One region of the Synechococcus sp. A18-25c genome, then DNA from elsewhere that is predicted to be linked to it. Evidence: predicted binding sites of a transcription regulator. Region 1 holds the regulator's gene; the other holds the start of a gene.
What was found. Region 1 encodes HrcA, which represses chaperone genes, less so after heat shock. Its sites were predicted from a motif close to TTAGCACTCNNNNNNNNNGAGTGCTAA; they were not measured.
Positions count from the first base shown of each region.

Region 2: groES (co-chaperone GroES) is a predicted target of HrcA. The motif match lies at 8,845-8,871, and genes of this name have one in related genera.

Region 1 covers NZ_CP047957.1:2,191,193-2,202,136, reverse strand. The annotation lists gene cysC (adenylyl-sulfate kinase) at 1-77, opposite strand, end outside; gene SynA1825c_RS12050 (translation initiation factor) at 123-449, opposite strand; gene SynA1825c_RS12045 (class I SAM-dependent methyltransferase) at 489-1,448, shown strand; gene trpB (tryptophan synthase subunit beta) at 1,489-2,739, shown strand; gene hrcA (heat-inducible transcriptional repressor HrcA) at 2,947-3,939, opposite strand; gene SynA1825c_RS12030 (rhodanese-like domain-containing protein) at 4,035-4,385, opposite strand; gene SynA1825c_RS12025 (DUF3352 domain-containing protein) at 4,461-6,098, shown strand; gene SynA1825c_RS12020 (histidine phosphatase family protein) at 6,076-6,576, shown strand; gene SynA1825c_RS12015 (citrate synthase) at 6,601-7,794, shown strand; gene nuoH (NADH-quinone oxidoreductase subunit NuoH) at 7,855-8,973, shown strand; gene ndhI (NAD(P)H-quinone oxidoreductase subunit I) at 9,030-9,683, shown strand; gene SynA1825c_RS12000 (NADH-quinone oxidoreductase subunit J) at 9,680-10,279, shown strand; gene nuoK (NADH-quinone oxidoreductase subunit NuoK) at 10,302-10,634, shown strand; gene SynA1825c_RS11990 (NAD(+) kinase) at 10,651-10,944, shown strand, end outside.
Region 2 covers NZ_CP047957.1:697,381-708,324, forward strand. The annotation lists gene SynA1825c_RS03625 (NAD+ synthase) at 1-90, opposite strand, end outside; gene SynA1825c_RS03630 (nicotinate-nucleotide adenylyltransferase) at 97-672, opposite strand; gene SynA1825c_RS03635 (GTP-binding protein) at 675-1,985, opposite strand; gene SynA1825c_RS03640 (CNNM domain-containing protein) at 1,982-2,995, opposite strand; gene SynA1825c_RS03645 (aminopeptidase P N-terminal domain-containing protein) at 3,049-4,401, shown strand; gene SynA1825c_RS03650 (TIGR01548 family HAD-type hydrolase) at 4,589-5,344, opposite strand; gene SynA1825c_RS03655 (30S ribosomal protein PSRP-3) at 5,424-5,933, shown strand; gene SynA1825c_RS03660 (hypothetical protein) at 6,036-6,680, shown strand; gene atpC (ATP synthase F1 subunit epsilon) at 6,752-7,162, opposite strand; gene atpD (F0F1 ATP synthase subunit beta) at 7,240-8,703, opposite strand; gene groES (co-chaperone GroES) at 8,923-9,234, shown strand; gene groL (chaperonin GroEL) at 9,306-10,940, shown strand.

The sequences.
Region 1 (10,944 bases):
ACGGAGGCTTGGTGCCATGCGATGTTGGTTGACGCGCCCTGGTTGGTGAGCTTGCCGTAACTGGAGGAAGCGGTCATGGGTTGCGGCGGTTTCGGTCCGCCATCTCGGTCCGCCATTGTCCATCAACCACCGGCGCGCTTGGGTCGATAGCCCTCCTTGGTGAGCAGCTCCAGTGCGAGGTCCACCTGATCGCCCTGCAGTTCGATCACGCCATCCTTGGCCGTACCACCGCTGCCGATTCGTGTTTTCAGCTTTTTGAGCAGGCTCTTGAAGCCGGCTGCATCCAATTCCAGTCCCCGGATCACGGTGACGGTTTTACCGCCCTTGCCGCCTCGCGTGGGCTGAACGCGCACCGTCTGCTGCGCCTTCGATATGGAGTTGGCCGCTGGGTTGGTCGGTCGCTTCAGACTGTCGGCGCTGCTGAATTCCTGCCAGCCTCCTTTAGGCATCGCTTTGATCCATCCGTCCTCCATCCTGCCGTCCCTGTGATGACCGACTCCGCACCTTCTCCCCAATGGGCTGATTCCAGTCGGGGTCTCGGTCGCTGGATCGAACGCCTGATCAGCATTGCCTTGTTAAGGCGTCCGCTCTTCTTTCAGGCCCGTCAGCTGATCATCCGGACGGCGGAACGCAATGGCATTCCCTGGCGCGCCCGTCGCCGTGAGCTGCATGAGGCGGCTGCGTCATGGCGCTCCCGCATCGTGACACCGGGGCTCTTACCGCCTCCTTACTACCTGGCTCGCTTCCATGCCTATGAGCAGGGGAACCTCTGTTGGCAGGCTGCTGCCGAAGCCGAGCAGGCCACGGACGCAATGGCGTTGCGCATCTGGCCCGACGAGGCGCTCTCGCCTGATTTGGCGCAAACGCGCTTGCGGGATGCGATTCATAGGGCCGTAGCTCCCCTGCTTGGTGGATCCATTGCGCAGGTGCTGGATTTGGGCTGTTCCGTTGGAGTAAGCACGCAGCACCTGGCGAGCTGGCTGCACCAAAGAGCGGACGAGCGCCAGGAGCCCCGTCCGCGCGTTCAGGGACTGGACCTGTCACCAGACATGCTGGCCGTCGCCCGCGTGCGGGATCCGCAGGGTGTCGTCGATGGCTGGTTGCATGCGGCAGCGGAGGACACAGGTCTGCCTACGGACTGTTTGGATCTGATCAGCCTGCAGTTCGTCTGCCATGAACTGCCGCAGGAGGCCACCCATGCGGTCTTGGCTGAGGCCGCACGTCTGTTGCGTCCGGGTGGTGCGTTGGTGATGGTTGATCAGGACCCTGCGTCGTCCGTGCTGCAGCGTCTACCCGCCGCCGTGGCCACGCTTTTGAAGAGCACTGAGCCTTACATCGAGCAGTACTTCAACCTGGATATGGAAGCGGCACTGAAGGCGGCTGGCTTTCACGATCTGCAGATCAGCGCCTGTGATCCGCGGCATCGCGTGATCGCCTGCTTACGCTGACCGCACGCTTCATCGGCCGTTAACGCGGTCAGCTGCACCCGTGACCAGCACTCTGCCTCCTCAGCCCACTGCCCAGGATTTGGCCGTGACTTCCCGGCCAGCGCCCTCCGGTCGCTTCGGTCGCTTCGGTGGACAGTATGTGCCCGAAACGCTGATGCCAGCGCTTGCCGAGCTGGAAATGGCCGCGGCAGAGGCCTGGAAGGATCCGGCATTCACCACGGAACTGAACAGGCTGCTCAAGACCTACGTGGGTCGTGCCACCCCGCTCTACGAAGCGGAGCGTCTGACGGCCCATTACCGCAGAGCGGATGGCGGCCCACGCATCTGGCTGAAGCGTGAGGACCTGAATCACACCGGTGCGCACAAGATCAACAACGCATTGGGTCAAGCGTTACTGGCGTTGCGGATGGGCAAGAAGCGGATCATCGCCGAAACCGGTGCTGGGCAGCATGGTGTGGCCACCGCCACGGTTTGTGCTCGTTTCGGGCTGGAATGCGTCGTCTACATGGGTGCTGAAGACATGCGCCGTCAGGCGCTCAACGTGTTCCGCATGCGTCTTCTCGGTGCCACGGTTCAGCCGGTGACGGCAGGGACCGCAACCTTGAAGGATGCCACCAGCGAGGCCATCCGCGATTGGGTGACCAATGTGGAAACCACCCATTACATCCTGGGTTCTGTGGCTGGGCCACATCCCTATCCGATGTTGGTTCGCGATTTTCACGCCGTGATCGGCGAAGAAACCCGGACGCAATGCCGTGAAGCTTTCGGCCGCCTGCCTGATGTGCTGATGGCCTGTGTCGGTGGTGGTTCGAACGCCATGGGTCTTTTTCACCCATTCGTTGAATGTCGTGATGTGCGTCTGATCGGCGTCGAAGCGGCTGGAGATGGCGTGGCCACAGGGCGTCATGCCGCCACCATGACTGAAGGCCGCGTCGGCGTTCTCCACGGCGCCATGAGTCTGCTGCTCCAGGATGAGGATGGTCAGGTTCAGGAAGCCCATTCGATCAGTGCCGGACTGGACTATCCGGGGGTCGGCCCCGAACACAGTTACTTGCGCGAGATTGGTCGGGCTGAATATGGCGCCGTCACCGATACGCAAGCGTTGGAGGCCCTGCAGCTGGTCAGTCGTCTGGAGGGGATCATTCCAGCGTTAGAGACTGCTCACGCTTTTGCTTGGCTGGACACTCTCTGTCCCACCCTGGCCCAGGGCACAGAACTTGTGATCAATTGCTCCGGACGCGGCGATAAGGATGTCAATGCCGTTGCAGAGCGTCTCGGCGATGCTCTTTGAAATCTGAAGTCTGGAGGGATGCACGATGGCCACTCACTCCACCAGAATCCATCGAATGCCTTGATGGTGTGAATCTTGTGCCGTTGGCCCCAGCTGTTCAGGTGTTTCACGCCTGGGGTCAGTGGTCATGACATCAATCAATCGTCGTGGTGTTGCCTTTCTGAGAATCTTGCATCGCTCAGGGCACGGCATTGAGAAACGCGGCAACTAGCTCAGTAGGTGGTTGAGAGTTCTCGCGACACATTGGACAGCCGCACGAGCCGTTGCATAAGCCATGCGCATCGGCCCGATCAGAGCCACTTGGCCGGTGCTGCCGTCGCCGCTTCTGTAACTCGCCTGCACCACCGAGCAGTGCTGTAAGGCCGTTTGGGGGTGCTCTCCCCCAATCCAGACACGGCCGCCCAAGCCTTGATCGCTGGGAGCGAAGGCCGCGGGGTTGCTATCCATCAACTCTAGGAGTGGTCTGACCCGGTCGCTCTCACTGAATTCCGGTTCGGCCACTAAGCGCGACACGCCATGCACCAGGGCCCCTTGATCGCCGGTGCTGAGCAAGGGATCCCGGCTCTGAAGCGCATCGTGGAGGGCCTGGCCGCAGGATTGCAGCTGCTGAGGCAGGCAGTTCCAGTCGAGCTGGCCACCTCCCTTCAATTGGGCGTCAGTCCATCGCTCCAGGGCTTCCACCTGATGGGCACTGCCGTGGGGCAGTCGCAGATTGAGGTGATGGGCCTGGCTGCAGTCCGCCACCACCATCACCAGCAGACGGTCTTCACTGGGCACCAGACGGATGGCTCGGAGTTGGCTTTCGGAGCGTTGCGGTGGCGTGATCAGGCTCATCAGGCCTGTGAAGTCGCTGAGGCGCCTGGCCAGTTGCAGCAGCAGATCGTCAAGGGCCGCCCAGCGCAGGCTGATCTGTGTGAGTTCCCGCTCGAGGTGCTGGGCCCCAGCACCAGGCTCCGGTAACAAGCAGTCGACATAGTGCCGATAACCCTGGGGACTAGGAACGCGTCCGGCTGAGGTGTGGGGCTGGGTGAGCAGGCCTCGTTGTTCCAGAGCGCCCATGGCGGAGCGCACGGTGGCCGAACTGGCGTTGATGCCGAAGCGCTGCACGAGCGTGCGGCTCCCCACCGGCTCGCCGGTGTCAACGTAATGGTGCACCGTGGCCTGCAAAACCTCCTGTTGACGACGGGGCAGCAGCTCCACAGCAGTCACTTAGTTGGCGGTGATCGTACGGAGGATTTCCTGGTTAAGGCTCCTTCAATGACCAAGATGTGGTCTTCAAAACCTTCGCACGGGCCTCAATACCTGGGCACGGACGGATCGATCATCACGCTCCAGGCGTCAATTCCGCCCTCCAGATTCCAAACCTCCCTTGAGGGCTGCTGCTGAAGCAGCCAGCAGCCGAAATTCCAGCTGCGCACTCCCGCGTGGCAAATCACCACAACGGGCCCATCCCCAGACAGCTTGCTGTTGACGTCGCCCATCCAGTCCTCCGCTTGGCTTAGGGGCAGGTGCGTCACGGTGTGGGGAAACGGCGCGATGGCCAGTTCTTGGTCTTCGCGCACGTCGACCAGCGTCAGTTCAGGGCTGTTGTTCAGCCAGGCGTCCAAATCAGTCGCTTTCAGAGGCTTGGGGGTGGGTCCTTGCATGGGATCAGTTTGGCCTTGGACTGGCGGTCCCCCGCGGATGGAAGAAGATGAACTCATCTGCATCGCCGCCCGTTCATGAAGGGACGCTCGTTCCTGCTGGCCCTGGCCGCTACGGCGATGGTGCTGCTCACCCTTGCGCTTGGGGTGTGGTGGGCCATGGCGCGTCAAAGCCCGCTTCGCATCGTTGACCAACCCCTTGCGTTGCCGCGGGCCGCACGCTTCATGCCTCGGGACGCTGCGCTGACGCTTCACTGGCTTGTGGATTCGCGGCAGGTCCCGGCCTACGCCCAGGCCGTCGCTCCCGTGCAACAACGCCGTTTGGTGAATGAGAGCACGCGTCAGCTGCGCGATGGAGCGTTTGCTCTGGCGGGGCTTGATTTCAGCAGCGAATTGTCCGGTTGGATTGGCCCTGAGGTCAGCTTGTCCGTGTTGCAGGCACCCTCTCCTCAACCCGGTGCTCCCCCCACCGATGGTTGGGTGTTGGCGCTGTCGAGCCGTGATGAAGACGGGGCCAAACGGTTTCTTCAGCGCTTCTGGCAAACCCGCAGCCTTGCTGGCACCGATCTCCAGATTTCCCGCTATCGCGGCATGGGCCTGATCAGTGGTCGTGGTGCCCTGCTTGGCCGTGAGCCACAGCCGATCGCCACGGCTTTGATCGACGACGATCTGTTGTTATTGGCGTCTGGACGCGGTGCGCTTGAACAGGCGCTGGATGTCTCTCAGCTGGACAGTCAGCACCAGCTTGGTGATCCCGAACTTGCGTCAGATCTGCAACGCTTCGGGCGAGGGGCAGCGATCCTCACCGCCAAGCCTGCTGCCATGGATCGATGGCTCGGCGTGCCGAGCTCCATCACCTCCCGGCCGGATCTGGAGGGAATGGTGGCTGTGCTGTCTCCTCAAAGCTCTGATCTGGGTCTGGATGCCGTGGTGCGTTTCCGCCAATCGGTGATTCCTCGTGCAGCCAAAGGATCTGAGGCCGATGCCTTGCTGCGTTCTGCCGGCGGCGATGCCGATGCCTTGGCCATGCTGGCGGATCCAGCTGCCGTGATCGCTGCAGGAAGCGAGGATCCGATAGCGCAGTGGATCGCTCCGATCATCCAGCAATCGCTGGCCTCCTCTGACAGCGGTGCCGCTGCTGCAGTGATCGGTCTGGATGACGGTCCGCTTCTGTGGCAACAGGGGGATGAGGGCTGGATCCTCGGCACGCGCCCCAATCGTCCTGAGCCCAATCGGGTGGATGAACGCCTTCAGGAGCTTGGACTTTCAGCGTCGACCCTGGCTAGTGACGGACAACCGTTGCAGGTCTGGACCCGTCTGGCCCGACAGCGTCGTCATGGTGAAGAGACCCTCCAGGCAGAACTGGCCGTGGCGCTGGAACGTCAATCTGGTGTGTCGTGGTGGGGAGAGACGCTTGATGGCCTGCGTCATCGCGCTGATGGGGGCACCCTCAACCAGCGGATTCTTCAGTTGCAGCAACTTCAAGGCGGCGCTCAGGCTCCCTGGGAGCAGCAGCTGGCAATGGCCGCTGCTCCCAGTCGAGACCATCTGAGTGAGTGGCGGCCCTGGGAGTTGGTGCAAGGGGTGGCCGGTCGGTCTCTCCTTCCCGCTGTCCAGGGGTTGGCGATTGCGGGGGGAGCTGACCAGGAGGATCAGCCTGTCCAGGATGAAAAGGTGAGCAGCCTGCGACTGCGTGCCCGACTCCAACTCGGTTGATCTTCTACTTCTGCGTCATGGCATCGCAGAACGGCGTGTCAACGGACTTGATCACCCCGATCGTGCGTTGACTGATCGAGGTCGCCTGCGCACACGCACCGTGGTGCGTCAGTTGCGACAGCTGGGGATTGAGGCAGATGTGCTGCTCAGCAGTCCCTACCGGCGAGCTCTGGAAACGGCCCAGGAGGCTGTCCGGGCTGGGTTAGCGCCTTCGTTTCAGATCGCCGAGCCCTTGGCGCCAGGTGGTGATCCGTGGCCGGTTCTGCGGGGGTTGAAAGGCAGCTGTCTGCTGGTCGGTCATGAGCCCGACCTGGGTGACCTCGCGTCAGCGCTGATCGGCGCTCGGCCAGGGGGGGTGCGCTTGCGCAAAGCGGGGTTCTGTCATCTGTGTTGGCGCGCTGATCTCAACGATCCGCGTGGGATGGCGGATCTGCAGGTGTTGCTCAGGCCACGGTTTCTGTTTCCCCGCTCCGTCTAAGTTGCTTTTCAGCAGAAGCGGGGGTTGGTGAATCAAAACGCTAGTGCCGAAATCCGCCATGAGCGCACGGGTCTTGTGTTTCGTCCTGGACTGGAGGGGGTTCCTGCGACCCAGTCCTCAATCTGTGACATCGATGGCCAGAAAGGGTGTTTGTCTTATCGCGGTTATCCCGTCGATGACTTGGCAGCCCACTGCAGTTTTCTGGAAACCACCTATCTCCTGATTTGGGGGCAGCTGCCGACACCACAGCAACTGCGCGATTTCGAGCATGAAGTGCAGATGCACCGACGGGTGAGCTTCCGTGTGCGCGACATGATGAAGTGCTTTCCGTCGTATGGGCATCCGATGGATGCGTTGCAATCCAGTGCAGCATCCCTGGGGCTCTTCTATTCCCGTCGTGCCATCGACGACCCCCAGTACATCTACGACGCTGTGGTGCGGCTCATCGCCAAAATCCCAACGATGGTGGCGGCGTTTCAGCTGATCCGCAAAGGTCAAGACCCGATTCAGCCTCGGGATGATCTGGCCTATTCAGCGAATTTCCTCTACATGCTCATGGAGCGTGAGCCGGATCCTCTGGCGTCGAAGATCTTCGATCAATGCTTGATCCTGCACGCTGAGCACAGTCTCAATGCCAGCACATTTAGTGCCCGCGTCACGGCCAGCACGCTCACGGATCCCTATGCCGTGGTGGCTTCCGCCGTGGGAACCCTGGCGGGTCCCCTCCATGGCGGGGCGAATGAAGATGTACTCGTCATGCTTGAAGAGATCGGCACTCCCGATCGCGCTGCCGAATACCTCGATGAGGCCAGGACGAGCAAGCGCAAGGTGATGGGATTCGGTCATCGCGAATACCGCGTGAAGGATCCCAGGGCCGTCATTCTTCAGTCTCTGGCTGAGGAGATGTTTGAGCGCTTTGGCCACGATGAGATGTACGACGTCGCCCGGGCGCTGGAGGCAGCCGCGGAGACACGTCTTGGTCCGAAGGGGATCTATCCCAATGTGGATTTCTATTCCGGACTTGTGTACCGGAAGCTGGGAATCCCAAGGGATTTGTTTACTCCGGTCTTCGCCATTGCCAGGGTGGCCGGCTGGCTGGCGCACTGGCGGGAACAACTCGGAGCTAATCGAATCTTCAGGCCTTCGCAGATCTACACGGGGAGCCAATTGCGTCGATGGACGCCTCCAGACGACCGCGTTTCAACCACCAGCCCTTAAGTTACATCCATCAAATCTCTGCACATGGTGACCTTCTTCGCCACCAGCGCACCGGCACTGGTGAGTCCAGGCCTCGATCTTGAACGGAGCTTTAGCCAGGCCCTCGAAGGCTTTGGGCTCTCTGAACAGGCGGCTCGCCTGATCTGGCTGCCCCTTCCCATGCTGCTTGTGCTCGTGGCGGCAGTCGTCGGCGTGCTTGTCACGGTCTGGTTGGAGCGCAAGATCTCTGCGGCCGTTCAGCAGCGCATTGGGCCTGAATATGCCGGTGCCCTCGGCGTGCTTCAGCCCCTTGCTGATGGCCTCAAGCTTCTGGTCAAAGAAGACATCATCCCGGCCCGTGCCGACAGCTTGTTATTCACCCTTGGCCCCGTGCTCGTGGTCATCCCGGTGATCCTGTCGTGGCTGATCGTTCCTTTTGGCCAAAACCTGCTGATCAGCAACGTTGGGGTGGGCATTTTCCTTTGGATCTCGCTCAGCAGCGTGCAACCCATTGGCCTGCTGATGAGCGGTTATGCCTCTAACAACAAATATTCCTTGCTTGGTGGACTCAGAGCTGCAGCGCAATCCATCAGCTATGAAATTCCTCTTGCCTTGGCTGTGCTGGCCGTGGTGATGATGAGCAATTCCCTCAGCACAGTCGACATCGTTGGACAGCAGACCGGCGCTGGCATCCTCAGTTGGAACATCTGGCGTCAGCCAGTCGGCTTCCTGATCTTTTGGATCTGTGCGTTGGCGGAATGTGAACGTCTTCCCTTTGACCTCCCCGAGGCGGAGGAGGAATTGGTGGCTGGTTACCAGACCGAATATGCCGGCATGAAGTTTGCCCTCTTCTACTTGGGCAGCTACATCAATTTGGTGCTCTCAGCGCTCTTGGTTTCGGTGCTGTACCTGGGCGGTTGGGGCTTCCCCGTTCCGGTCGAATGGCTGGCCGGATGGCTGGGGCAGTCTGTTGATGCTCCATTGGTGCAGGTGATTACCGGCACCACCGGGATCGTGATGACCGTGCTGAAGGCCTACCTGCTGGTGTTCGTGGCGATTCTCCTGCGTTGGAGCACTCCTCGGGTCCGCATCGACCAGCTCTTGGATCTCGGTTGGAAATTTCTGCTCCCTCTGGCGCTGGTCAATCTGCTCGTCACAGCCGCTCTCAAGCTGGCCTTCCCCGTTGCATTCGGCGGTTAGGTTTTAGTACTTAGGCTCAGTGCCCCAGGGCATCTCCGTTTTCTCTCCCTCAGGCCATGTTCGGTTTCCTCAAACAGGTCGGTGACTACACCCGAGATGCGGTCGATGCGGCGCGCAATCTCACCCAGGGTCTTGCGGTCACCTTCGATCACATGAAGCGCCGTCCAGTGACGGTGCAATACCCCTACGAAAAGCTCATCCCATCCGAGCGCTATCGAGGCCGGATCCACTACGAATTTGACAAGTGCATCGCCTGTGAGGTGTGCGTGCGGGTGTGTCCCATCAACCTGCCGGTTGTTGACTGGGTGATGAACAAGGCCACCAAGAAGAAGGAGCTTCGCAACTACTCCATCGATTTCGGGGTCTGCATTTTCTGTGGGAATTGTGTGGAGTACTGCCCCACCAACTGTCTGTCGATGACCGAGGAATACGAATTGGCGGCTTTTGATCGTCACAGCCTCAACTACGACAACGTCGCCCTCGGCCGTCTTCCTACGAGCGTCACCACAGATCCTTCCGTGCAACCATTGCGGGAACTTGCTTACCTTCCGGCGGGGGAAATGGACCCTCATGGTGTGGATCCCGAGCGTCCTCGTGCCGGTCAGCGACCTGATCAGGTTCTGGCTTCGTTGAAGTCCACCACCGGCTCTGCCGTGGATGGAGGAGAATCCTCTGCAGCATCCACCGCTCGCAAGGAGAGTGCCGAATGACGATCGCAGCCTCAACGCAGCTGATCTGTTTTTTGGTCCTCAGTGCTGTGGTCGTGCTGGGCGCCTTAGGTGTGGTCCTGCTCAGCAACATTGTTTACTCAGCTTTCCTGCTGGGGGGTGTATTCCTGGCTGTTGCAGGGCTCTATCTGCTCCTTAACGCCAGCTTCGTCGCAGCCGCGCAGGTCTTGGTTTATGTGGGCGCTGTCAACGTCCTAATTTTGTTCGCCATCATGCTGGTGAACAAACGCGAAGACCTGGCACCGATTCCCGGCTTATCGACCCGGCGCCTGCTGTCTGGTGGTGTGTGCGCAGGTCTGTTCGCTCTCTTAACCCGCGTTGTGGTTACGACGCCTTGGACCCAAGGGCCGGAGCCCATTGGAGAAGGCGCCACCATCCGCATCGGTGAGCACCTGTTTACCGATTACTTGCTCCCGTTCGAGGTGGCGTCCGTGCTGTTGCTCATGGCCATGATCGGTGCGATCGTTCTGGCCCGTCGTGACGTGCAATCGGTTGATCCCGGCACCGGTGAAACGGTTGATCAGGGTCTGATCGAGAAAGCCCGGACGCCACTCCTGGTGGACCAACCCCCTTCCTGATCCTTTATTCCTGCTCCTTCTCATGCTCTCTGAGCTGCTGTCCGGTTCTGTTCCTCTTGAGGCCTACCTTTTGGTGGCAGCCGTGCTGTTCTGCACAGGTGTCTGGGGCTTGATCAACAGCAGGAATGCCGTGAGAGTGTTGATGAGCATTGAACTAATGCTCAATGCCGTCAACATCAATCTGATGGCGTTTTCCTCCTATGTGGATGGCCAGCTGATCCGAGGCCAGGTGTTTTCGGTGTTTGTGATCACAGTGGCTGCGGCCGAGGCCGCTGTTGGTTTGGCCATTCTTTTGTCGCTCTACCGCAACCGCGTCACAGTGGACATGGAACGCTTCAACCTTCTGCGCTGGTAGGGCCGGCGCCCCTGCCATGCGTCTGCAACGGGTCTGGCTGATCTACAGGGCTGAAAGTCCTTTGGCACAAAAGGAAGCGCGCTCCTGTGCTGCGGCGCTTGAACAGCTCGGCGTGACGGTCGCCGTCGCCATGAGTGGTCTCACTGCCGACCCCTACCCGGGTCTGCTGGCATCAGAGCCTGAGTTGCCAGACCTGGCAGTCGTCTTGGGTGGTGACGGCACCGTGCTCGGTGCAGCTCGCCATCTGGCCGTGCATGACGTGCCCATCCTCTGTTTCAACGTTGGCGGGCATCTCGGCTTCCTGACCCAT
Region 2 (10,944 bases), 1.0 Mb from region 1:
GATCACCTTGTCGACGGCCTGCAGGATGCGGTCGGCGTTGCCAAGCAGATCGCCCACCACAGGATTGATCTGAGCCAGGGCGACATGCATCGGCAGTCAGGCGGTGGGAAGGCTGTATCCGTAGAGATTGTGCTTCAGCAGCAGCGGCGTGAGGCTTTCGGGCACCTGGTCCCGTTCACCGGCTTGACGCACCTTGGAGCTGGCCGTGCCAGGGATGCTGAGCGGCAACACCTGCAGTCGGGCTCCCAACGCGTTCAGAGCGTTGAGCGCACTGTCCGCAAGAGGCCAGCCGTCTCGCGGCACGATGCCCAGATCGCAGTGCGACAGCCAGTCCCGGCTGTTTTTCCAGCTGGGGATCTGGGCGGCCAGATCACTGCCCACCACGAAACAAAAGCGTTGACCTGGCCAGCGGTTCCGCGCACGCTCCAGGGTGGTGATCGCATAGGGACTGCTGAGCTCCTGGGCCAGCTCCAGCCTTGGATCGGCGATGTGCTGCACCAGGGCTTGGAGCAAATCGCGTCGCATGCTCAGATCAGCCGAGTGCTGTTTCATCGGGTTGTCGCTGGCCCATGTGGCCACCCGGGGGTAGTGCTCCAGCAGGCCAGTCAACAGCGCCTGATGGCCACGAGTGGGAGGGTCGGCACTGGTGCCGAACAGGGCGATGTCAGCCATGGTCAGGGCAGCAGCGACGGCAGCGGCGGCCGCGATGGCGGCTGGGGCCAGTCCCGCATCAGCTGAAAGATGCCGTGGTCTGATCGCGCCAGTCGACGCAGCAACGTGGCAGGACCAGGTGGTTGGCGGCGGCCCCGACCTCGCTCCTCGAGCAACCAACGCGCTGTTAGACGTCCTGTGCGACGGGTGGTGTGAACAGCGAGTGCAGCCTGGGCGACCGCCACGGGTGCAGCCGGAGCCAGGGTGAGTCCTGCGCTGAAGGGAGCCGCCAACAACAGCAATTGCCGCAAGGAGCCGAGGGCCACCTGCAGGCCCAGTTGAGCACCGCCCAGCAAGGCGTTCTGTCCGCTCAACTGGCGCAGCAACCGACGGGCTGCCGGGCCCCCCAGGGGCAGGTCGTAGAGCTCGCACAGATGGCGGACAAGGGCGGCATCACAGGCCATGCCCCCCGCCAGATCCAGCAATATCAGGGGATTGGCAGCCACACCGGTGGCCTTGAGGGCGGCGTAACGACCGATCAAGCCCTGGGCTTCCCGACGTCGGCGTTGCAGACGCCCAGTTTCGAGCTGCTGCTGAATTTTGGCGGCCTGGCGAAGGGTATTCAGCAGCAGCAGGCTGTGGCCGTGCTGCTCCAGAAGGGTGTCCAGACAGATTTCCAGCGGCGCCACATCGGCGGGCTGCTGCCGGCTGCGGATGCGGCCATCGGGCCGCTGCTCAGCACGTCTTGGTGCGGCGGCGACGGCCAGGGGGGCAGGCAGCCCTGAGGGCAAACGACCGTGGATGCTGCGCAGCAGATCCGGCAGCTGATCGGTGGGCCAGCAGTCGCTGCGGTTGAGCACCGTGAGCACCGGTTTGCCCATTGCCTGCAGCGTTTCCAGGGCATCCAGTTCCACCCGGGTGATATCTCCATCCAGCACCAGCAGCACGAGGTCGGCATGCAGCGCGACGCGGGCGGCCAGGCGTGCCCGGGCCGGTGCATCGACCTCATCGATTCCTGGGGTGTCAACCAGTTCGACGGTTTGCAATCCGGGAATCGGACGTGGCCATGACACCGCCTGCTGATGGCGTGTGCAGCCATGGGCGACGTCAGTGGCCATCACGTCGCGACCCACCAGCGCATTAACCAGGCTGGACTTGCCAACACCCACTCGGCCGAACACCGCGATGCGCAGCCTGTGGCTGTCGAGTCGTTGCAGCTGAAGGTCCAGCAGCCGCAGCGCCCCTGAGAGCAAGCCCTGTTCCCGGGGAGTAAGGTCAAGTTGTGCACGCCACCCCAGCAGGCGGTCGCGGCACTGATCTCCGATGCCGCTCATGGCGCAACACCCGCGGCCGTTTTGCGCCACCACCCCGCCAGCACTGCCAGCACCGCCTCCGGGCCGATCACACCAACAAACCCACCGAACTCATCCACCACGACGCGAACACCGCTGTTGTCCCGTCGGAAGGCGGTGAGCAGGCGGTCGGCTCGGATCATTTCGGGGACGAACTCAGCCGGCTCACTCAGATCAGCCGGTGTGAGTTGTCCCTGACTGCGCACAAGGGCAGTGAGTAGGCGATCACGGCTGGCCACGCCCAGCACTTTGTCGACGGCGTCGCCCAGCACAACCCACCACTGGGCCTCATTGTCGAGCAGCTCAGCGCGCAGTTGTTCCAGACGGGTGGCCCCATCGAGGGTGGGCGCTGCCACACGGGGCGTCATCAGATCCCTTGCCGTGAGGTCATTAAGGAGAAACACCTTGGAAATCATCGCGGCCTCATCGGCCTCGATCTGCCCCTTCTGCGATCCAAGTTTTGCCAGCAGCCGGATCTCCTCCTCATCGGTGCTGATCTCGTTTTCCTCGGTAATGGCTGGAAGCAGTCGTTCCAGCAGCAGCACGATTGGGCGCATCATGACGCCAAGCCAGTGCAGCACTGGAGCACTCGCCAGGGAAACAGGCAGGGCCAGGCGGCTGCCAATCGCCTTAGGCAGGATCTCGCCCAGCAGAATCACCAACACCGTGAGGCTCACGGAGAAGAGCGGCAGCGCGATGCTGCCCGCACCCATTCGTTCGCTAAAGACAACGGAGGCATAGCCACCCAGCATCAAGCTTCCAAAGATGTTGAAGCCGTTGTTGGCGATTACCAATACGGAGAGCGTCCGTCCCAGTCGCTGGCGAAGCTGAGCCAGTCGGCGGGCGCCGGTGACCGGACGGGGGCGGGCCGCGAGTTCATGCACGCGCACGGGATTCACCGTGAGCAACGCCGCTTCAACGCCAGAGCACAGCGCCGATCCGGTCAGCACCACCACCACGAGCAGCAGAAGGATGAGCAGGTCGGAGGTCATGCCAAGACGCTTTCCCTGCCATCCTGACGTTTCTCCGGTGACCTGTCTCTGCCGTGGCTGTACTCGCTCCTGTTTTTGATGCTCAGGTCTTCGCAGACCGCCGCAGGCGGTTCATGGCCGAACTCGGTGGGGCTGCTGCGGTTATTCCCGCTTCAACGTTGGTCACCCACCATGCCGACACCGAGTGGCCGTTCCGCCAGAACAGTGATTTCTGGTACCTCACGGGTCTGGATGAGCCTGATGCGGTGGCACTGTTTCTGCCCCACCGTCCCGAGGGTGAACGGTTCGTTTTGTTCGTGAATCCCAGGGAGCCCTCCGCTGAGGTCTGGACCGGGCGCCGCTGGGGTTGTGAAGGTGCCGTCGACCGTTTCGGTGCCGATTGTGCGCATCCCCGCATCGAGCTGGATGCCTTACTGCCGCAGTACCTGGAGGGCGCTGAGGGGATTGCCTACCGCATCGGCAGTCATCCGCTGGTGGAGCCGCTGGTGCTACGCGCCTGGGCGACGCAGCTGGACCGGGCACCGCGCACCGGCCGTGCGGCGTTGGCGTTGGTGGCGCCTTGTCCGCTGCTGCATCGCATGCGTCTGCGTAAGGAGCCCTCGGAGCTGGAGAGGATGCGCGAGGCCTGCAAAATCGCCGCCTCTGCCCATGAGCTGGCCAGAGCTGCCGTTCGACCGGGCATGACGGAGCGTCAGGTGCAGGCTTTGATTGAACAGCACTTCCTCGAGCATGGAGCCCGTGGTGCTGCTTATAGCTCCATCGTTGCGGGCGGAGACAACGCTTGCGTTCTGCATTACATCGACAACCGAGACACGCTCCAGGAGGGAGACCTGCTGTTGATCGATGCCGGTTGTTCGCTGCCGGATTATTACAACAGCGACATCACGCGCACCTTCCCCGTCGGTGGTCGTTTCACCGGTGAGCAGCGTGAGCTCTATTCGCTGGTGCTCGCTGCGCAGGAAGCGGCAATCGCCAGCGTCCATCCAGGCCAGACGGCCGAAGATGTGCACGCCACAGCCGTTCGGGTGATGGTGGAAGGGCTCGTGGACCTAGGCCTGCTCCTCGGGGATGTGGATGGCTTGATCGAACAGGGGGCTTATCGCCATCTCTATATGCACCGCACTGGTCACTGGTTGGGTCTCGATGTGCACGATGTGGGCGCTTACCGCCTCGGTGAGCATCACGTTGAGCTGGAGCCCGGCATGGTGCTCACGGTGGAGCCCGGCCTCTACGTGAGTGATCGTCTGGCGGTCCCCGAAGGACAGCCGCCTATCGACGATCGCTGGAAGGGCATCGGCATCCGCATTGAGGACGATGTGGCGGTCCGTGATCGTGAGGATGTGGCCTGTGGCCATGAAGTGCTCAGTGTGGAGGCTTTGAAGGCAGTGCAGGCCATGGAGCGCTAACGCATGCCAGGTCAAGCGTGAGCCAGCCCAGGCACACCTCCGGCTGCATCAGCTCGCTGCTCATCACCACCGGCGCCGATACGCAGAGCGAGTATCAAAAGCCCTGTTCGCATGTCCTGGACATCCTGAGACCAGTGCGGTGTGCTGGTCGTGGAATCCGGAGGTTCCTCTCCCGTTGGCCCGATCCTCAGCGTCCTGTCTGCCGTTCCAGCCATTGCGTGGCTGAGCGGGTGTCAGGAAGGATTTGGTCGGCTCCGGCATCGCGCAGTTGCTGCTCGTAGGCCCTGCGTTCAGGACTGCCTGGCCGAAGATGAGGGGGCGCGACCGCGAGGCTGATCCAGCGGCGCTCAGTACAGGCGCTGCGTGCGTTGACCACGGTTTGCACATCAGCAACTGTGTCGCCCAGGTAGGCGACGGTCCCGCCGGATTCGTCACTCAACAGGTTGTTGCTGAGCTGAATCAAGCCGCGCGGATCCGGCTTATCGGGTGCATCACCCATGGCGATCAGCGGCGGTGTTGCCAGCCTGAGACGCTGCTCCAGCACGAAGCGGGCTGATGGCGGTTCGGCACCGCTGACGAAGCCCCAGGTCCATCCCAGGTTGTGGATCGCGCTGAAGAAATCAGCGCTTACCAGCAGCGGTTCATCGCGGATGAAACCCTTCCAACCGCTGGGATCACCATCGGGATCACCACCAAAATAGAAGTTGCTGAAGATCTCGATCAGCGCCTGGCGTTTGGGGAGAGGGGCCCCATGTCTGCGCAGGAGTTCAAGACTGGCATCCCAGTCGTTGTTCCAGCATCCTTCTCCCTTGAGGGCATCTATGGCCGAGGGGCTCGGCCTCCAGCCGCTGTAGTGCTCCACGGTGGACTGAAGTGCTTTGCGGTAGCTGCCAGCCACATCGCGGATCACTCCGTCGATGTCAAACAGCAGCAGTTGACTCATGACTGGTCGCCGAATCAGGAACAGGGTTATGGCGGCTGGTAGGTTAGTTGTTTGTCCTTGATTCTTGAGCGCTGACACCATGACGGTTTCCGAAGGCGCTGCCGTCGACCAGGAGGTCACCGCCGAGGCAGCGACAGCTGATCAGGCTCCCCAGAGCACCAGCAGCGACGCTGATCAGCAGCAAGAGCCAAAGGAAGGCCGTCCGGTGATGCGTGGCGGTAACGCCGCCCTCGCTTCCGCCACCATCGACGCTGACGGTGTGCCCTCCGGCTACACCCCAAAGGCTGATGAAGGTCGCTTCCTTCTGAAGATCCTCTGGCTGCCCGACAACGTGGCACTGGCTGTCGATCAGATCGTCGGTGGCGGTCCGAGCCCTCTCACCGCCTACTTCTTCTGGCCCCGTGAGGATGCGTGGGAAACCCTCAAGAGTGAGCTGGAAGGCAAGAGCTGGATCACCGACAACGAGCGTGTCGAAGTACTGAACAAGGCCACTGAGGTGATTAATTACTGGCAAGAAGAAGGCAAGGGCAAGAGCCTCGATGACGCGAAGCTCAAGTTTCCCGACGTCACCTTCTGCGGCACTGCCTGATTTGTTGGTTCAGGGTCTTTCCGCCACGACCTGCATCAGCAGGTCGTTTTTTTTTGTCTGGTGGTTCAGAGTTGAGCACGAACCGTCTGAAATCATGCGCTGATGGAGAACGATGATCCAGTCATTACGCGCACGAACTGGACTCCGCTTGCCTTGCGTGGACACAGTTGGCCGACGCATCGCCTGGTTATTGATGAGGCTGGGGGTTGGGCGGAGTTGCGACCCAATGTTCCGCTGAACAGGCCGCTGTTGATCCTGAGTGAGGTCAGTGGACTGGTGTTATTGATCTGGCAATTCATCACGGATGGGCAGGGATCAGCCTTCGCGTTGCTAACGATTCTGTTGATTGCCACGCCTATTTTTGGCTTCACCCTGCGCACAGTGGTCTTTGATTTTCGATCAGGCTGGTTTTGGGAACAACGACTGGTTGCACCTTCGAAGCGCTTAGTGGAGGGTCGTCTTTCAAGCATCCATGCCGTTCAAGTGATTCCTGAACGGGTTTTTACTGGCGATACCTACGGGATGACTTATCGGCGCACATTTTTTATGAGTTATGAACTGAATCTGGTCAATCATCGTGGCGGGCGACTGAATCTGATTGATCACGCCATCTTGAGTTGGCTGCGGCAGGATGCGCACAGGCTGGCGCAGTTCCTAGATGTTCCGGTGTGGGACATCACCTGGGATTCGGACAATGCTCAGACCATGAACGAACTCAAAAAGCAGGTGTTGGACAATATCCGCTAATTAATTCAAGTCAAAAAAAATCCGGGAACTGGCGTTCCCGGAAGTGAACCAAGGGTTTTCAATCCAATGATTCAGTCTTGATTCTTGGCGGCCTGGGCTCGAGCACGGGCGCGATCGAGACTCTGTTGAGCTTTGACTTTCTCTGCGGACGCAGGTTGACCTTCCATCTTGCTCACAGCACTGCGCGCGGCCTGGAGCTCACTGTCTGCAGTGCTGCTGTCGATGGATGTGCCCAGCTCCGCTGAGTTCACCAGGATGGTGACATCATCAGCTTCAACTTCGGCAAACCCGCCCATCAAGGCAATGCATTGCCAGGTGCCTTGATCGCGGACGCGCAGCACACCCACGTCAAGCGCTGCCAGAAGGGAGACGTGACCTGGAAGGATGCCGAGTTGGCCGGTGGTGCTGGGCAGGATCACCTCATCGGCAGGGCCGTCGAACACGCTCTGGTTGGGTGCCAGCACGCGGAGGGTGAGGGACATGGGGAAGGAGAGCTTGGTGGAGGAGCGGTGGCGCTGAGTGGAACAACGGGGAGCATAAACTCATGCTCCCCGGATGATCACTTGGCTTCTTCAGCGATCTTGGCGGCCTTGGCCTTAACTTCCTCGATGTTGCCCACGAGGTAGAAAGCCTGCTCGGGCAGGTGGTCGAGCTCACCAGCCAGGATCTGGTTGAAACCGCTGATGGTTTCTTCCAGCTTCACGTACTTGCCAGGCATGCCGGTGAAGATCTCAGCCACGAAGAAGGGCTGGGACAGGAATTTCTCGATCTTGCGAGCGCGATCAACGGTCTGACGGTCGTCTTCGGAGAGTTCGTCGAGACCCAGGATGGCGATGATGTCCTGAAGTTCCTTGTAACGCTGCAGGGTGGACTGCACGGCACGGGCGGTGCGGTAGTGCTCGTCCCCAACGACAGCCGGCTGAAGCATGGTGCTGGTGGAATCCAGAGGGTCCACAGCGGGATAGATGCCCTTGGAAGCCAGGGCACGGTTCAGAACCGTGGTGGCGTCCAGGTGAGCAAAAGTGGTGGCCGGTGCCGGGTCGGTGAGGTCGTCAGCAGGCACGTAAACGGCTTGGATCGAAGTGATCGAACCTTCCACGGTGGAGGCAACACGCTCCTGAAGCGCGCCCACGTCGGTGCCCAGGGTGGGCTGGTAGCCCACAGCGGATGGCATACGGCCCAGCAGTGCGGACACTTCGGAGCCGGCCTGGACGAAGCGGAAGATGTTGTCGACAAACAGCAGCACGTCCTGCTTGTTCACGTCACGGAAGTGCTCAGCCATGGTCAGAGCGGAGAGACCCACGCGCATGCGGGCGCCGGGGGGCTCATTCATCTGGCCGTAGCAGAGGGCCACCTTCGACTTGGACAGGTCTTCGGAGTTGATCACTCCGGACTCCTTGAACTCCTCGTAGAGGTCGTTGCCCTCACGGGTGCGCTCACCCACACCGCCGAAGACAGAGACGCCGCCGTGTTCTTTCGCGATGTTGTTGATCAGCTCCTGAATCAACACGGTTTTGCCCACACCGGCACCACCGAACAGACCGACCTTGCCGCCCTGGCGATAGGGAGCCAGAAGGTCAATCACCTTGATCCCGGTTTCAAACACCTTGGGCTTGGTTTCGAGCTCGGTGAGCTTCGGAGCTTCTCGGTGGATTGGGGCGGTCTCGGAGGTGGTGACGGGACCCTGCTCGTCGACAGGCTCACCCAGCACGTTGAAAATGCGGCCGAGGGTGGCTTCACCCACGGGAACGGAGATGGCAGCGCCGGTGTCGACGGCTTCCATGCCACGGACCAGACCATCCGTGCCACTCATGGCCACGGCGCGAACTCGGTGATCGCCCAGCAGTTGTTGCACTTCGGCGGTCAGGGCCACGTTCTGGCCTGCAGGATTCTTGCCTTCGATGCGTAACGCGTTGAGGATTTTGGGCAGCTTGCCGGCGGGGAATTCCACGTCCAACACCGGGCCAATCACCTGGCGGACAACGCCTTTGGTACCGGCGGAAGCGGGAGCAGCAGCGGCCATAAGTAAGGAAATGTGTGAGGGAGGCGGGTAAAGCTTTCCCTTCCTGAGCGGCGCAACGATACCACCGCCGCGGTTGATCCCAAGGGGGTTCGGTCACCCGCACGCCTGGCGCATGGTCGGAAGGCGAAGCCCGGTCATAGGTTGGCAATCGTCGACCTTGAGTGCCAGCTCGAGTCGAATTGGCGCCAATGCGCCTTGTCCCTGCTCCTGCAAGAACCCATGGCTGCTGTTTCCCTCAGCGTCTCCACCGTTAAGCCCCTCGGCGATCGCGTATTCGTCAAGGTCTCTGAATCTGAAGAGAAGACCGCCGGTGGCATCCTTCTTCCCGACACCGCCAAAGAAAAGCCCCAGGTGGGTGAGGTGGTTCAGGTCGGACCCGGCAAGCGCAACGACGACGGATCCCGTCAGGCTCCCGAAGTTGGCGTGGGCGACAAGGTCCTCTACAGCAAGTACGCCGGTACCGACATCAAGCTCGGCAGCGATGAGTACGTGTTGCTATCCGAGAAGGACATCCTCGCCGTCGTCAACTGATCGGTTTGCGTCTGTCCGTTCCATGAACGGCAGCTGTTTGTTGTTCCCATTCCACTGATTTCCTGCCTCCCATGGCTAAGCGCATCATTTACAACGAGAACGCCCGTCGCGCGCTCGAAAAAGGCATCGACATCCTTGCTGAGTCCGTCGCCGTGACACTCGGCCCCAAGGGTCGCAACGTGGTGCTGGAGAAGAAATTCGGTGCTCCTCAGATCATTAACGATGGTGTGACCATCGCCAAAGAGATCGAACTCGAGGATCACATCGAAAACACCGGCGTGGCCCTGATCCGTCAGGCTGCCTCCAAGACCAATGATGCCGCTGGCGATGGCACCACCACGGCCACCGTTCTGGCCCATGCCATGGTCAAAGCCGGTCTGCGCAACGTCGCTGCCGGTGCCAATGCCATCACCCTGAAGAAGGGCATTGATAAGGCTTCCGAGTTCCTGGTTGAGAAGATCAAGGAAAACGCCAAGCCGATCGCCGACAGCAATGCCATCGCTCAGGTGGGCACCATCTCCGCCGGCAACGACGAAGAAGTGGGTCGGATGATCGCCGACGCCATGAACAAAGTCGGCAAAGAAGGTGTGATTTCCCTGGAAGAAGGCAAGTCGATGACCACCGAACTGGAGGTCACCGAAGGCATGCGCTTCGACAAGGGCTACATCTCCCCTTACTTCGCCACCGACACCGAGCGGATGGAAGCCGTCCTGGACGAGCCCTACATCCTTCTCACCGACAAGAAAATCGGTCTGGTGCAGGACCTGGTGCCCGTGCTGGAGCAGATCGCCCGCACCGGTAAGCCTCTGCTGATCATCGCTGAAGACATCGAGAAGGAAGCCCTGGCGACCCTCGTGGTCAACCGTCTGCGTGGCGTGCTGAATGTGGCCGCCGTGAAGGCTCCTGGTTTCGGTGATCGTCGCAAGGCGATGCTGGAAGACATGGCTGTTCTGACCAATGGTCAGCTGATCACTGAAGACGCCGGTCTGAAGCTGGAGAACGCCAAGATCGAGATGCTGGGTACCGCCCGTCGCGTCACGATCAACAAGGACACCACCACCATCGTCGCCGAAGGCAACGATGTGGCTGTGAAGGCCCGCTGCGAGCAGATCCGTAAGCAGATGGACGAAACCGAGTCCACCTATGACAAGGAGAAGCTGCAGGAGCGTCTGGCCAAGCTGGCCGGTGGTGTGGCTGTGGTGAAGGTGGGTGCAGCCACCGAAACCGAGATGAAGGACAAGAAGCTTCGCCTCGAAGATGCCATCAATGCCACCAAGGCGGCTGTTGAAGAAGGCATCGTTCCTGGTGGTGGCACCACCCTGGCCCACCTGGCGCCTGCACTGGAAGAGTGGGCAGCTGCCAACCTCAGTGGTGAAGAGCTGATCGGTGCCAACATCGTGGCGTCTGCTCTGACGGCGCCTCTGATGCGCATCGCCGAAAACGCCGGTGTCAACGGAGCTGTGGTGGCTGAGAACGTGAAGGCCAAGGCCTTCAACGACGGCTACAACGCAGCCAACGGTGAGTATGTCGACATGCTCGCAGCCGGCATCGTGGATCCCGCCAAGGTGACACGTTCCGGAATGCAGAACGCGGCATCCATCGCTGGCATGGTGCTGACCACCGAGTGCATCGTGGCTGACATGCCTGAGAAGAAGGAAGCAGCTCCTGCCGGCGGCGGCATGGGCGGCGGCGACTTCGACTACTGATCCC